2 regions of the Calidithermus timidus DSM 17022 genome follow, and region 2 is predicted to be linked to the other one. Evidence: riboswitches for the same ligand, from Rfam matches in the RefSeq annotation. Region 2 holds a riboswitch; the other holds the start of a gene.
What was found. Region 2 has a riboswitch for cobalamin ahead of nrdI (class Ib ribonucleoside-diphosphate reductase assembly flavoprotein NrdI). Riboswitches for the same ligand answer to the same signal wherever they lie in the genome.

Region 1: linked by a shared signal. The riboswitch ahead of B047_RS0109250 (ABC transporter substrate-binding protein) and the one ahead of nrdI (class Ib ribonucleoside-diphosphate reductase assembly flavoprotein NrdI) in region 2 are both predicted to bind cobalamin.

What each region holds. Positions count from the first base shown of each region.
Region 1 is NZ_KB890697.1:30,524-37,732, reverse strand. Features, by position in the region: gene B047_RS17615 (M23 family metallopeptidase) at 1-205, opposite strand, end outside; gene B047_RS17910 (hypothetical protein) at 338-676, shown strand; gene tsaE (tRNA (adenosine(37)-N6)-threonylcarbamoyltransferase complex ATPase subunit type 1 TsaE) at 1,040-1,465, opposite strand; gene B047_RS0109260 (RtcB family protein) at 1,499-2,734, opposite strand; tRNA gene B047_RS0109255 (tRNA-Leu) at 2,887-2,973, opposite strand; cobalamin riboswitch at 3,065-3,233, shown strand; gene B047_RS0109250 (ABC transporter substrate-binding protein) at 3,375-4,241, shown strand; gene B047_RS0109245 (FecCD family ABC transporter permease) at 4,250-5,308, shown strand; gene B047_RS0109240 (ABC transporter ATP-binding protein) at 5,370-6,113, shown strand; gene B047_RS0109235 (hypothetical protein) at 6,117-6,446, shown strand; gene cobO (cob(I)yrinic acid a,c-diamide adenosyltransferase) at 6,443-7,024, shown strand; gene B047_RS0109225 (adenosylcobinamide amidohydrolase) at 7,037-7,209, shown strand, end outside.
Region 2 is NZ_KB890696.1:72,956-80,164, forward strand. Features, by position in the region: gene B047_RS0106860 (HAD family hydrolase) at 1-230, shown strand, start outside; gene B047_RS0106865 (HAD family hydrolase) at 227-1,024, shown strand; gene B047_RS0106870 (serine hydrolase) at 1,028-1,894, shown strand; adenosylcobalamin (AdoCbl) riboswitch at 1,974-2,116, shown strand; gene nrdI (class Ib ribonucleoside-diphosphate reductase assembly flavoprotein NrdI) at 2,269-2,640, shown strand; gene nrdE (class 1b ribonucleoside-diphosphate reductase subunit alpha) at 2,621-4,699, shown strand; gene metE (5-methyltetrahydropteroyltriglutamate--homocysteine S-methyltransferase) at 4,944-7,209, shown strand, end outside.

The DNA of each region.
Region 1 (7,209 bases), on a different contig from region 2:
CATGCACTGGCATTAGGATCTCCTCGTCGGGTGGCAGGCTGTACATGCGGGCATAGGCCGTGAAGGGATCCCACAGCGGGGGCTGGGGCTCCTCCTGGGCTTCGGGGATGGTGGGCGCGGGGGCCTGCGGGGGTTCGGCCGCGGACTCTTCGAGCAGCACGCCCGAGGACAGCAGAAGGCACAGGCTGAGCAACAACAGGCGCATTATCCTACGAGGGTAGCGTTTTCCGGGCGAGAATAGTGAAGCCCAGAGGGCGTTGGGGCACAATGCCTGGGTCTCCCACCTCCGGGGGCCCACCCGGCTTACAGCTACCGGGGCGAGGACGGGTTGGAGGGGGTGGTCGGGGTCGCCAAGGGCGAGGTCGACGACGTGCTGGCGGCCTCCCGCATGGACCGCATCAAGGCCCTGGTTTTCGCCTACGGCGTGGCCGACGTCGCCTGGTACGCCTACCTGCGGCGCGCCGGCCAGCTTGGCAACGACGCACTCACCCGTCGCACCTACGGCGACGGCCCGCAGTCCCGGCCTGAGAGCTTCCGCGGGCTGGGCGCGGTCGCGAAGCTCCCCCTTCGGTGCCGGTGCTCATCTTGCAGGCCCGGGCGCTCGCCAAGGCCCCCGAGGCCCGCCAGCAGCCTTACCGGCTCCTGGTTTAAACAGCGCCCACGGCTTCTTAATTAACCGCAAGACCTTGCGCAAGCAGGGCGAGGGGTCGGCGGCCTACCGGGAGTCGTTACAGGCGTGGGACGCGCTGTTGGGGTTCCTGTGGGAGAATCTTTGAGGCTGCGATACTTGGTAGCCGATAGCCGGGCGTGGGTCGTATGTCATACCAGATTGGGTTAGTTTGTCACCGAATGGTGACGAACTAACCCGACCGAAGGGAGTGCTCTGGGATTCAAAAAGATAGCCTCTGGGTTTTGGTTTTGAAGAGTATCTTTTTGAATCCGGTATCATACGCAAAACGCAAAATGCAAGACGCCTTAACCCTCGGCTCTCGACCCTCGACGGCGGTTCACCACGAGCCTCCCGCTTTTTGCTGACGGCCTAAAGGCCGTGAATGGCAGGCGCGTTGCCGTGAGGTATCAGCTCCGCGGTGCGGGTGTCGCCCTGGGGGGTCAGGCGCACCTCGAGGCTGTCCGGGAAGACCTCGGGCTTTCCCCACTCGATGAGCACGCAGCGGGCTTCGGGGAGGTAGTCCTCGAGGCCCAGGCTGAAGAGTTCCTCCTGGTCGGCCAGGCGGTAGGCGTCGATGTGGACGATGGGGCCCTGAGGGGTGGGGTACTCGTGGATGAGGGTGTAGGTGGGGCTGGTCACCTCACCGCCAAAGCCCAGCGCCTCGGCCAGAAACTTCACCAGCGTGGTCTTGCCCGCGCCCATCGGGCCGGTGAGCAGCACCAGGGACCCTTCAGGCAGGGCCTGGGCCAGCTTGCGGGCGAAGGCTCGAGTCGCGTCCAGGTCTCTCAGCAGCACTGAAGTAGCTTACCGCTGCTTGGGAGATCAAGCTCAATCCTTGTAAGGATCGAATTCATTTGCTCCGGCCATCACCACGATCAAAGGGCGCAGGGTGTGCAGCACCTCGACGGTCTTGCCCTGGGCCTTCAACACCTCCGGCAGGCGGCGGTAGACGTGGGGGCTTTCGTCGAGGCCGCCGCCGCGCAGGATCACGCCCTTCTGCTTTAGCCACTTCTTCATCGCACCCTCGGTGACCTGACCGGGCCGCAGGACCTTCCCGGTCTTGCGGTCTATCTTGCCCAGGGCCTGGCGGCGACTCATCACCCGGCCCGCGCCGTGGATGGTGGAGAAGAGCGCGGCTTCCTGCATGGCCTGGGTCTCGGGGTCGGCATTCACGGTGCCCTGCAAGATCACCGCGTCGTCGCCCATGCTGCCGCCCACGAAGCCCTTCTGGCCGGGGAAGGCGGGGGTTGCGCCCTTGCGGACGACCACGTACTCCTCACCGCCGTGAGTCTCCTTCCAGGCGAAATTGTGGTGGTTGTGGACGAGCTCGAGCTCCCGCCCGCCTAAAATCTGCACCACCTTGCGGGCCACCCACTCCCGGCCCACGTAGGCGTAGCGCCCGGCGAGGTTCATGAGGGCCCAGTAGGCTTTGCCGAGCTCGGAGTTGAGGTCGAGCAGCGCTTCTACCTCGGCGTTCCTCGAGCCCCAGGGGCGGTTTTGCGAGAGGGCCATGAAGCCCGAGGCGATGGTGTGGCCCAGACCCCTCGAGCCGAAGTGCACGCCCACCCAAACGCGGCCCTGCTCGTCGGCGAGCACGTCCACGTAGTGGTTGCCCGAGCCCACCGTGCCGAGCTGGGCTCTCGCCTTCTCGCGCAGGGCTTCGCGCTCGGCTTTGCCGGGAATGGCTTCCCAGGCGGCGTCCTCGAAGAGAGGGTGGTCTACGGGGGCGTCGTCGGCGCGGTTGGTACGGCCTAGGCCGAAGGAGATGGTGCTGGCGATCTCGTCGGCGAGGGCCTCGAGGTAGGGCTGGAGCTGCTCGAGCCTCAGGTCGGTGCGGATGGCGGCGTTGCCGCAAGCGATATCGAAGCCAACCCCGGCCACCGAGACCTTGTCGCGGTACGCCGCCACGCCACCCACCGGCATCACGTAGCCGAAGTGCCCGTCGGCCATGAGCGCGGTCCTTTGGGCGCGGCTGGCCACGTCGCGAAGCTGCCCGAGGGTCTGGGCATCGTGCTGGCCGAATACGGGGATTCCGTCCTCGAGGCGCATGGTTTTCACTTTCATGATCGCGGCCTTTCTTTGGCCAGTTTGTGCACTGCCTCATCCGGGGTATGAACAAAGCCCGCTGCTCGAGCGGGCCAGGATGAAGGAGCTTTCGGCCAGAAATACACCTGGCTCCAAAAGTATAGGAGCGATGCACGCATCGCTCCTATGTTTGGTGCCGGGAGCGGGACTTGAACCCGCATGAGCTTGCGCTCGCTACCCCCTCAAGATAGTGTGTCTACCAGTTCCACCATCCCGGCGAAGGCAAAGGACAGTTTAGGAGTCAGCCTTGGGCTTGTCAAGGAGGCATGGCGGGTGTAGTGTGGCCCCTGAGCCCGCTAGGGCTAGACAACCCGGCCCAAAGTCCCTGGTGCTGTGGCGCGTAGTCACAGCTTAAAGTGGGGAAACCGGTGAAGCAGCTAGCTGTGTATTCCGGTACTGTCGCGCAACGGTGAGAGCGCATGGGGGTCTTTAGACCACCGCCTCGAGTCCGAATACCTGCCAGGGAGTCTCCCGACCCGACTAGGGAGACACCTCTCGCACGAAGAGGGAGTATTCGGGGAATCACCGCTTTTGATGCCCCTGCTCCCGCAGGGGCATTGTCTGTGCCCCAACCTCGGCGTGAAGGCCGGGTGCCCGTGGAGGAGCTCAGGAGGCATGGATGAAGCGTGGTTTGTTCTTTCTCATCGGCTTACTCTTGTCGGTGGCTCTGGCCCAATTTCCCCGCACCGTCACCGACGACGCAGGCCGTTCCGTAACCCTGAAAAAAGCGCCGCAGCGCATCGTGAGCATGTTGCCCTCGGCCACCGAGACCATTTGCTCGCTTTCCGAGGCGGCCTGCCGGCGCATCGTGGCCACCGACCAGTTCTCCAACTGGCCCGAGATGGTGAAGGGCCTGCCCAAGGCGGGCGGATTCATCAACCCCAACCCCGAACTCATTGTCTCGCTCAAGCCCGACCTGGTGATCATCAGCCGGGGGAGGCTGCTGGAGGCGCTCGAGCGGGCCGGGCTCACCGTGTACGTGACCAACCCCCAGACTTACGACGATATCTTCCGTACGGCGCGGGCTTACGGTGAACTGCTGGGCCTCAGGGCCGAGGCGGAGCGGCTGGTGGCGCGTGTGCAGGCCGAGGTGTTCGCCCTCGAGACCCGCGCGGCCAAAGCTTCCGAGCGCCCGCTGGTCTACTACGAGATCGACCCCACCCCCTACACGGCGGGCCCTTCCTCCTTCATCGGCACGCTCATCAGCAAGGCCAGGGGCCAGAACATCATCCCCGCCGAATTGGGCCCCTTCCCCAAGATCAACCCCGAGTTGGTGGTGCAGAAGAATCCGCAGGTGATAGTGGTAACCCACCCGGAGGTGGCCGCGATCAAGAACCGTCCGGGGTGGGCCAGTGTGTCGGCGGTGAAGAACAACCGGATCTGCGCTTTCAGTGGGCAGCAGGATGACCTGCTCTCGAGGCCAGGACCGCGGGTGGCCCAGGGGCTGAAGCTCTTGATCGAGTGCTTCCACCCCAACCTGAAGTGAGGCTTTAGATGCGGAGGGCTTCCCTGCGGGCCGCGCTGCCCCCTCGGTACCTGGGGGGGCCTTGGGGCGGACGGCGCCTGCTGGTCTTCGCCGGCCTTCTGTTCCTGCTGGCTCTGGCCTTCATCGTGGGGGTGGGGCAGGGGGCGGTGAGCATCGCACCGCTCGAGGTCTTCCGCGCCCTCGTCGGCTTGCAGCAAAACCCCATCGTCACCGAGCTGCGCTTGCCCAGGGTGCTGGGGGCCGTGCTGGTCGGCGCGGCCCTGGGGTTGGCGGGGGCGGCCTACCAGGGGCTGTTCCGCAACCCGCTGGCCGACCCCTACCTGATGGGCGTGGCCGCGGGGGCAGCCTTCGGCTTCACGCTCTCGATCAGCTTTGCCGGGATGGTGGGAGCCTTTGGCGGGGCGCTGTTCTTCGCCAGCGTACCCGGCTTCGCCGCCTTCGGAGCCTTCGTGGGCGCGCTGTTGGCGGTGGCTTTCACGCTGCTGCTGGCGGGCGGAGCGGCCCGCAGCCACGACCTGATCCTGGCCGGGGTGGTGGTGGGCAGCATCCTCACTGGACTCTCTACGCTGGTGCTGTTGCTCGATTCCGACCGCATCCGCGAGGTGTTCAGCTACACCTTGGGCAGCTTGGCTTTCATGGGCTGGCGAGGGGTGGAGGTGATGGCCCTTGCGCTGGGGGGGGCCTCGCCGCTGCTGCTGGGCTTGAGCCGAGCCCTCAACGCGCTCGCGCTGGGCGAGGAGACCGCCCGCACGCTGGGTTTACCGCTGCCCCAACTGCGCCTGCTCTTGATCGCCCTCTCCACCCTCCTCACCGCCATCGCGGTGGTCTACGCGGGCATCATCGGCTTCGTGGGCTTCGTAGCCCCGCATATCCTGCGCAAGCTGGTGGGCGGCGACTACCGCTTTCTGCTGCCCGCTTCCGCGTTGGGCGGGGGGGTGCTGCTGGCGCTGGCCGACCTGCTGGCGCGGGTGGTGGCTCGCCCCACCGAACTGCCGGTGGGGGTAGTCACCACGCTGCTGGGGGGGCCCTTCTTCTTGTATTTGCTGTGGAGGGCAAGGCGTGCTTAGGGCCGGACGCAAGACCCAAGACGCGAAGTACCCGGGGCTAGGCGCAGAGGGGCTGCGGGCTGTGGGGTTGACTTTTGGTTATCGGGGAAAGCCTGTTCTTGCGGAAGTCAGCCTCGAGCTGCGCCCTGGAGAGTGGCTGGCCCTTTTGGGCCCCAACGGCGCGGGGAAATCGACGCTGTTGCGGCTGCTGGCGGGGTTGCTGAAGCCGAGCGCGGGGCGGGTCGAGCTCGATGGCCAGCTACTGGAGGGGGTTATGGGCTACCGGCGCGGCCAGACCATGGCCTTCTTGAGCCAGAACGGCGGCTACCCCGAGGACATGACGGCGGAGGAGGTGGTGCGGCTGGGGCGTATCCCCCACTTAGGGCTCTTGGGGCGCGAGGGCCGGGAAGACCAGGAGGCCGTGGAGTGGGCACTGGAGCAGACCCAGACCCAACCCTTCCGCCACCGCCTGTTGCCCACGCTCTCGGGCGGGGAGCGTCAGAGGGTGTTGCTGGCGCGGGCCCTGGCATCCAGGCCACGCTATCTGCTGCTCGACGAGCCCACCGCTCACCTCGACCTGCACCACCAGGCCGAGTTCGTGGCCTTGCTGGCGGGCCTGCGTGCGGGGGGCATCGGCATCCTCACGGTGCTGCACGACCCCAACCTGGCCCTGCAGGCCAACCGCGTGGCCTTCCTCAGCGCAGGCCGCATCGTGGCTGAGGGCGAGCCAAGAACGATCGTTACCCAGGCGCTTCTCAACCAGGTCTATGGCCCGATGGTGCGGGTGCGTGAGGTCGAGGGGCGCCCGGTGGTGCTGCTGGGGTGAGGCGTGCTGAAGACCCGTAGTCCCCTGACCCGTTGCAGCCTCAAGGTGACCGAGCGCTTGCTGCTGTTGGACCTGGGCGAGGTGCGCCGGGTGCGTTCGCAGGACGGGCCTTGCCTGGTGCGCTACTTGGTGGTGCTACGCGAGAGGGGCCCCTACGGACCCCTGCTCGCGCGGGAAGGGGTCGCGCTGGCTCAGGCGCTGGTGTACGCGCTGCCCGTAGATCTGCTCGAGTTCAGCTTCGACGCCCAGGGGCTGAGCCTGCCGGGGCTGCGCTTTTACGCCTGCGAGCCGGAGTTCGTGGAGACGCCCCTGTACGCCTGGTTGGAGGGATGATGGCGCAGGACTGGCGTGAAGAGGTCAAGACCGAAAAACCCTACCGCAAGCCCAGCGGGCGGCGGCGGGGGCTGGTCATCGTGAACACCGGCGAGGGCAAGGGCAAGACCACTGCCGCGTTGGGGCTGGTGCTGCGGGCGGTGGGGCGCGGCTACACGGCGCGTGTCTTCCAGTTCATGAAGCATGCGGGGGCGGCCTTCGGCGAGCACCGGGCGCTCGCCAAGCTGGGGGTGGAGATCGAGGGCCTGGGGGACGGCTTTAGCTGGATCTCGAAGGACCTGGAGCACTCTGCGGCCCTGGCCTATGCGGGTTGGCAGCGCGCCAGGGAGGCTGTGTTGGGGGGAGAGTACTTCCTGGTAGTGCTCGACGAGATCACCTATCCCATCCGCTACGGCTGGATCCCGCTCGAGGAAGTTCTGGAGGCGTTGCGTCAGCGGCCCAAGAACGTCACGGTGGTCCTCACCGGGCGGGGCGCCCCCGAGCCCCTGATCGAGTTGGCCGACACGGTGAGCGAGGTCAGGAAGCTCAAGCACGCCTTCGACGCCGGGATTCCGGCTCAGCGGGGGATCGAGCATTAGGGAAGAGGGGCTATGTGGCCGAAGATGACCCTGCGCGACAGGACCCTCATCGTGGATCTAGGTGCTTCGCGGCGGGTGCTCTCGAGCGCCCCCTTTCGGGGTGGCCTCAGCTATAGCCGCTACCTGGTGAACCGCACCGTACCCAAGGACTTCTGCCCTCCAGATTTGGGGGGCGTGGTCCGGGC
Region 2 (7,209 bases):
GCGCCGCCCGCTGGGTGGCCGAGCGCTACGGCCTGGGGCTGGAGCACTGCGCGATGGTGGGAGACGGGGAGAACGACCTCGAGCTGATCCTGGCCGCGGGAGTAGGCATCGCCATGGGCAACGCCCCCCAGTCGGTGAAGGAGCGCTCGAAGCGGGTGGTGGGCCGGGTGGAAGAGTGCGGCCTGGCCCAGGCGCTGGAGTGGGTGGCCGCTGCCGAGGGCCGGTCGTGATCCGCCTGATCGGCGTCGACCTGGACTGGACCTTCGTGCACCCGAGCCAAGGAGTCCCTGCTTCGGCCTGGCAGGCGGTGGAGGAAGCCAAGGCGGCGGGGATGCGCTTCGCGGTGGTCACGGGGCGGCCCTTCGGGGGCTATGGCCTGGAGTATGCCCTCAAGATGGAACCCCAGGGCTACCACGCTTTCAGCAACGGCAGCCTCATCACCCAGGGGGCTACATTGGTTCACAGCGTGGCCATGTCTCCTTCGACCTACCGCCGCATGGTGTTGCACTCGAGAGCACAGGGCTTACCCTTCTACGTCTCAGGAGCCTCGGGACGGCTTTACAGTGAGAATCCCCCCCGCGAGTTACACCGCTTCGCCGAGCGCATGGGGGTGAGCTACCAGCGCATCGACCTGCTGGAGCTGCCTGAGCCCTGCGTGGGCGGGGTCTTCGTCCTCGACGGGCAGCTCTGGAACGACCTACGCCAGGCGATCACGGCGGTGGAGGGACTGGACTGGCTGGAGTACCTGGTGGGCGAGGGCGAGGTGGTGGCGGTGGCCGACCCCAAGGGCACCTCCAAGGCCAGCGCCCTGCGCTGGATGGCCGAGCGCTACGGCCTGGCGATGGAGGAGGTGGCGATGATCGGGGACAGCCTCAACGACCTCGAGGCCATAAAGCAGGTGGGGCTGGGCATCGCCATGGGCAACGCCGAGGAGGTCGTCCGCGAGGCCGCCAGCGTGGTGGTGGCCGGGCTCGAGGAGGACGGCTTCGCCCAGGCGGTTAGACTGTGCTTGGCAAGGAGGTAAGCCATGCCTGCGATGTGGGCTGAGATCCAGCAGCTGGTAAGCCGCTTCCCCGGCAAGGTGGGCATCTGGCTGGAGAGCCTGCACAGCCACGAGCACTACGCCCACAACCCCGACTGGAAGGTGCTGGCGGCGAGCACCATCAAGCTGCCCATGCTTTGCTACGCGCTGAGCACCGGCACCGACCTGCGCCAGGCGGTGCGGGTCAAGCCAGAGACAGTGGCGGGGGGCTCGGGGGTGCTCAAGGAGCTCTCGCTAGTGAAGGGCCATCCGGCCCCCGGCGATGCCGGTACTCATGGGCTCTCCTTGCCCCTGCTCGACCTGCTCACGCTGATGATCGTCGTCAGCGACAACACCGCCACCAACGTAGTGCTGGACTACTTCGGGCACAAGGAACCCTTCAACGCCTACTACCGGGCTCAGGGCTGGCACAACACCTACAGCGCAGGAATGCTCTCCCTGCCCGACGATCGCCCCGACCCCCGACGCCTCAAGGGGGAAGCTTCGACGGTAAGCGCCGAGGATCTGGGCCTGCTGCTCAAGCGGCTGTGGCACGGCGAGTTGCTCTCGCCAGAGGCCACCCAGACCGCGCTCTCGATCCTCTCGAAGCAGCAGATGACCTTCTTCCTGCGCTACCTGCCCGCCGACCTTGACGACCTCGAGGAGGGCAAAGCCCCCTTCAGGCTCTACTCCAAGTCGGGTGAGATCCGCCAGTGCCGTCACGACGCGGGAATTCTGGCCAAGGACAACCTGGCCTACTCGCTGGTGGTGCTCACCGAAACCGAGGTTGACCCCCGCTTCCACCCCGATCACCCGGCCGTGCTGCTCATCGGCAAGATCGCCTCGGTGCTCTACCAGCACCGCCTGAGCTGAGCACCCGCCCACCGACCCTTCTGCCCCCGACTATAGACAGTAACCCCAACCTATAGTAGGCTTGTTCGCAGAAGCCACAAGATGTGGTTTCTGGGTTTGGAGACAGGGGAAGTGCGGTGTGAATCCGCCACTGTCGCGCAACGGTGATTGGGGGGAAGCCCCATCAGTCCGAATGCCTGCCCAAACCCTATCCTAGCCCCCGCGTCAGGGGCGGAAAGGATGGCCAAGGTGAATCTTCTACAGCTAAACTCCACGTAAAGCGATAAAGACGCACATAAATCCGGCGTCTTGCACTCTACGTCGTACGTTGGACGCCTTGCGTTTTGCGTACGACCGTATAGCCATCGACCATCGACCCGATTCCGAGGTGATCCTTGCTCATCGTCTATGCTTCCAAGACCGGCAATGTCGAGCGCTTCGTGCGCAAGCTACCCACGCCCAGGCTGCTGCGGATTGCTACAGGCGAGGAGGAGGTAGAAGAGCCCTGCGTGCTCCTGACCTATACCACCGGGCTGGGCCAGGTACCCCCTGAGGTCGAGCGCTTCGCCCGGCGCAACCAGGCCCACATCCGCGCGGTCGCGGCCAGCGGCAACCGCAACTGGGGTTCCAACTACGCCAAAGCCGCCGATCGACTGTCTGCGGCATTCGGCTTCGAGGTGATCCACAAGTTCGAACTCGCAGGGCGCGCAGAGGACGTCGTGCGTTTTTGGGAAGGGGTGAGGGCGCTTGCGCTACCTCGAGCTTAACAGCGAAGTCCTGCAAAAGCGGGATGGGTTTTTCCAACTCGAGAAAGACCTCGAGGCCGTATCTGCCTTCGAGGAAGAGGTAAGCCGGAAGCTCCGGCGCTTCCCCGGGCCCCTCGAGCGCCTGCAGGCCCTCATCGCCGAGGGCTACTACGAGGACTTCTTCCGGCTGTACCGGAAGGAAGACCTGCTCGAGCTCTCCGATCTGGCCTACAGCTACGGCTTCCGCTTTGCCAGCTTCATGGCCATCTCCAAGTTCTACAAGGACTACGCCTTGAAGTCCGACGACAAGGAGCAGTACCTCGAGCGCTACGAGGAGCGCGTTTTGGCGGTGGCGCTGCACTTAGCCCAGGGCGACGTAGCAAAAGCCCGCGCCTACGTGCGGGCCATGATGGAAGGGCGCTACCAGCCCGCCACCCCCACCTTCTTGAACGCGGGCCGGGCAAGGCGCGGGGAGTTGGTCTCGTGCTTCTTGCTCGAGCTCGACGACAGCCTAAACTCCATCGGCTACACCCTCAACACCGCCATGCAGCTCTCCAAGATCGGCGGAGGGGTGGCCATCAACCTCTCCAAGCTGCGGGCTCGAGGGGAGCCCATCAAGGGCGTGGCCCACGCGGCCAAGGGGGTGGTGCCGGTGGCCAAGCTGTTCGAGGACGCCTTCAACTACGCCGACCAGATGGGCCAGCGCAAGGGGGCCGGGGCGGTCTACCTCAACATCTTCCACTGGGATGTGGAGGAGTTCCTCGACACCAAGAAGATCAACGCCGACGAGAAAAGCCGCCTCCAGACCCTCTCCTTGGGGCTCGTGGTGCCAAGCAAGTTCTTTGAGCTGGCCGAGCGGGGTGAGGACTTCTTCGTCTTTGCCCCCTACTCGGTCTACCAGGCTTTTGGAGAGCACCTGGACGACATGGACCTGGACCGGCGCTACGAAGAGCTCGTCGCCCACCCCGCGGTGAAGAAGCGCCCCATTTCGGCCCGATACATGCTCACCCGCATCGCCCAGACCCAGTTCGAGTCCGGCTACCCCTACCTCATCTACAAGTCCAACGCCAACCGGGCCCACCCGCTCAAGGGTCTCGGGCAGATCAAGATGTCCAACCTCTGCACCGAGATCTTCCAGCTCCAGACCACCTCCATCATCGGCGACTACGGCCAGGGCGACCAGATCGGCTACGACATCAGCTGCAACCTGGGCTCCTTGAACATCGTGAACGTGATGGAGTCCGGGCAGTTGAGGGAAAGCGTGCACACCGCCATGGACATGCTCACCGCGGTGAGCGACCTCTCGGACGTGAGGAACGCCCCCGGGGTGCGCCAGGCCAACCGGGCCTTCCACTCGGTGGGCCTGGGGGCCATGAACCTGCACGGCTACCTGGCCAAAAACCGCATCCGCTACGAATCGGAGGAGGCCCGCGACTTCGCTAGGAGCTTCTTCGCCGCGGTGAACTTCTACTCCATAGAGCGCTCCATGCACATCGCCCGCGAGCGCAAGGTGCGCTTTGAGGGCTTCGAGCGCTCCGACTACGCCAGCGGGGCCTACTTCGAGCCCTACCTAAGCGAAGACTATAGCCCACGCAGCGAAGCCGTGCGGCGCCTCTTCGAGGGCATCGCCCTGCCCACCCCCGCCGACTGGGCCAGGCTCAAGGCCGCAGTAGCCGAACACGGCCTCTACCACGCCTACCGCCTGGCGATTGCCCCTACCGCCAGCATCAGCTACATCCAAAACGCCACCCCCTCCATCGCCCCCATTGTGGACGTGGTGGAGACCCGCACCTACGGCAACGCCACCACCTACTACCCCGTGCCGTTCCTCTCCGAGGAGACCTACTGGTACTACAAGTCGGCCTACCACATGAACATGTACCGCCTGATTGACCTGGTGGCCGAGATTCAGCCCCACGTGGACCAGGGCATCAGCACGGTGCTGTATGTGACCAGCGAGACCAGCACCCGCGAGCTGGCCCGGCTCTACGTCTACGCCTGGAAGAAAGGCCTCAAAAGCCTCTACTACACCCGCACCAAGAACCTCTCGGTGGAGGAGTGCACGAGCTGCGCGGTGTGATACCAGATTCGGTCAGTTCGTTCCCGAATGGGAACGCCGCCCCGCCAAGGCGGGGCAGCCGACCGAAGGGGTACGCTTTCTTCGCCGACCGTCAGGGAGGGGTGTGCTCTAGGATTCAAAAAGATAGCCTCTGAAGGTCTTTGGTTTGGGTGATTATCTTTTTGAATCCGGTATGATAACCGCTTTGCAAGGTAAGGACGGATTACGAGGAATCACTTCTCGGAGTTCCGGGAAAGGAGTTGTTGTGTCTGTTTTAATCGGCAATCTAGGTTTTCCAAGGATCGGTCCCAAACGCGAACTCAAGTTCGCCTTGGAGAATTTTTGGTCGGGCAAAACTTCCGAATCCACCCTGCTGGAAGTTGGGCGCGCGCTGCGTAAGGCCAACTGGGCCAGGCAACACGCCCTGGGCATCGCCCATATCCCCAGCAACGACTTCTCGTTCTACGACCATGTGCTCGACACCAGCGTTATGGTCGGGGCAATTCCAGCGGTGTATGGGTGGAAAGGCGGAGAGGTCCCGCTCGAGCTCTACTTCGCTATGGCCCGCGGCAGCGAAACCCGGGGGCTGCCCGCGCTCGAGATGACCAAGTGGTTCGACACCAACTACCACTACATGGTGCCGGAGCTCGAGGCCAACCAGACTTTCCGACTGGCCTCTACCAAGCCCATCGACGAGTACCTGGAGGCCAAAGCCTTGGGTTATGAGACCCGGCCGGTGTTGTTGGGGCCGGTAACCTACCTCAAGCTCGCCAAAAGCAAGGACAAGGCCCTAAACCCGCTCGACTGGCTCGAGGGCCTCTTGCCGGTTTACGCCGAGGTGCTGCGCCGACTGCACAGCCACGGCGCCCAGTGGGTGCAGATGGACGAGCCGGTGCTCTCGCTCGAGCTCGACGAGGCCAGCCAAGGTGCCCTCCGCAGGGCTTACACAGCTCTGGCCGAGGAGGTGCCGGGCCTTAAGCTTCTCCTGACCAACTATTTTGGCGGTTACGGGGAGAACCTCGAGCTCGCGCTTTCGCTGCCGGTAGCCGGGGTGCACCTCGATTTGGTGCGCGCTCCGGGCGAGCTCGAGCCGGTTCTTCTCAAGGCACCAAGGGAACTCACCCTCTCCCTTGGGGTGATCGATGGACGCAACGTCTGGCGGGCGAACCTATCCGCCATCCTCGAGCGGCTGGAGCCGGTGGTGGAGGCGCGGGGAGAAGAGCGGGTGATGATCGCCCCTTCTTGCTCCTTGCTGCACGTGCCGATAGACCTCTCCTTGGAAACCGCCCTCGACCCGGAGCTGAAGAGCTGGTTAGCCTTTGCGGTACAGAAGCTGGAGGAACTCTCGATCCTAGGCCGGGCCCTCAACCAGGGGCGAGCAGCGGTAAAAGACGAGCTGGCCGCCTCGGCAGCGGCGGTGGCCGCGCGCCGTAGCTCGGCCAAGATTCACGACCCTAAGGTGCAAGAGCGCCTCGCACAGGTCACGCCCGAGATGACCCGCCGCAAAAGCCCTTTCCCGCTGCGCCGCGAGGCCCAACAGGCCCACCTTGGGCTGCCCCTTTTCCCCACCACCACCATCGGCTCTTTTCCCCAGACCGGCGAGGTCCGTAAGGCCCGGGCGGCTTTCTCCAGGGGTGAGCTGAGCACCGCCGATTACACGGACTTCCTCAAAAGCAAGGTGAAGGAGGCAGTGCGCTGGCAGGAGGAGATCGGCCTGGATGTCCTCGTGCACGGGGAGTTCGAGCGCAACGATATGGTGCAGTACTTCGCCGAGCAGCTCCGTGGCTACGCCTTTACCCAGCACGGTTGGGTTCAGAGCTACGGCTCACGCTACGTCCGCCCCCCGATTCTCTTTGGCGATGTCTCGCGCCCCCGTCCGATGACCCTCGAGTGGGCGAGCTACGCCCAGTCCCTTACCTCAAAGCCGGTCAAGGGCATGCTGACCGGGCCTGTGACCATGCTGCAGTGGTCTTTTGTGCGCGATGATCTTCCGCGCGAACAGGTCTGCCGCCAGATCGCCCTGGCCCTGCGGGATGAGGTGGCCGACCTCGAGCGAGCCGGAATCCGCGTCATCCAGATTGACGAGCCGGCCCTGCGGGAAGGCCTGCCACTGCGCCGGTCTGAATGGGAGGGCTACCTGGCCTGGGCGGTGGAGTGCTTCCGGCTTTGCGCCTCGGGGGTGGCCGATGAAACGCAGATCCATACCCACATGTGCTACTCCGAGTTCAACGATATCATCGAGTCCATTGCCGATATGGACGCCGATGTGATCTCCATCGAGGCCTCGCGCTCGAAGATGGAGCTGCTCGAGGCCTTTGTCTCCTACCGGTACCCTAACCAAATCGGGCCCGGAATCTACGACATCCACTCCCCGCGGGTGCCGCCGGTGGCTGAGATGGTGGAGCTTTTGGAGAAGGCCCAAAAGCACCTGGCCCCCGATCAGATCTGGATCAACCCCGACTGCGGCTTGAAAACCCGCAAATGGGAAGAGGTTAAGCCAGCCCTGATCAACCTTGTTGAAGCCGCACGAC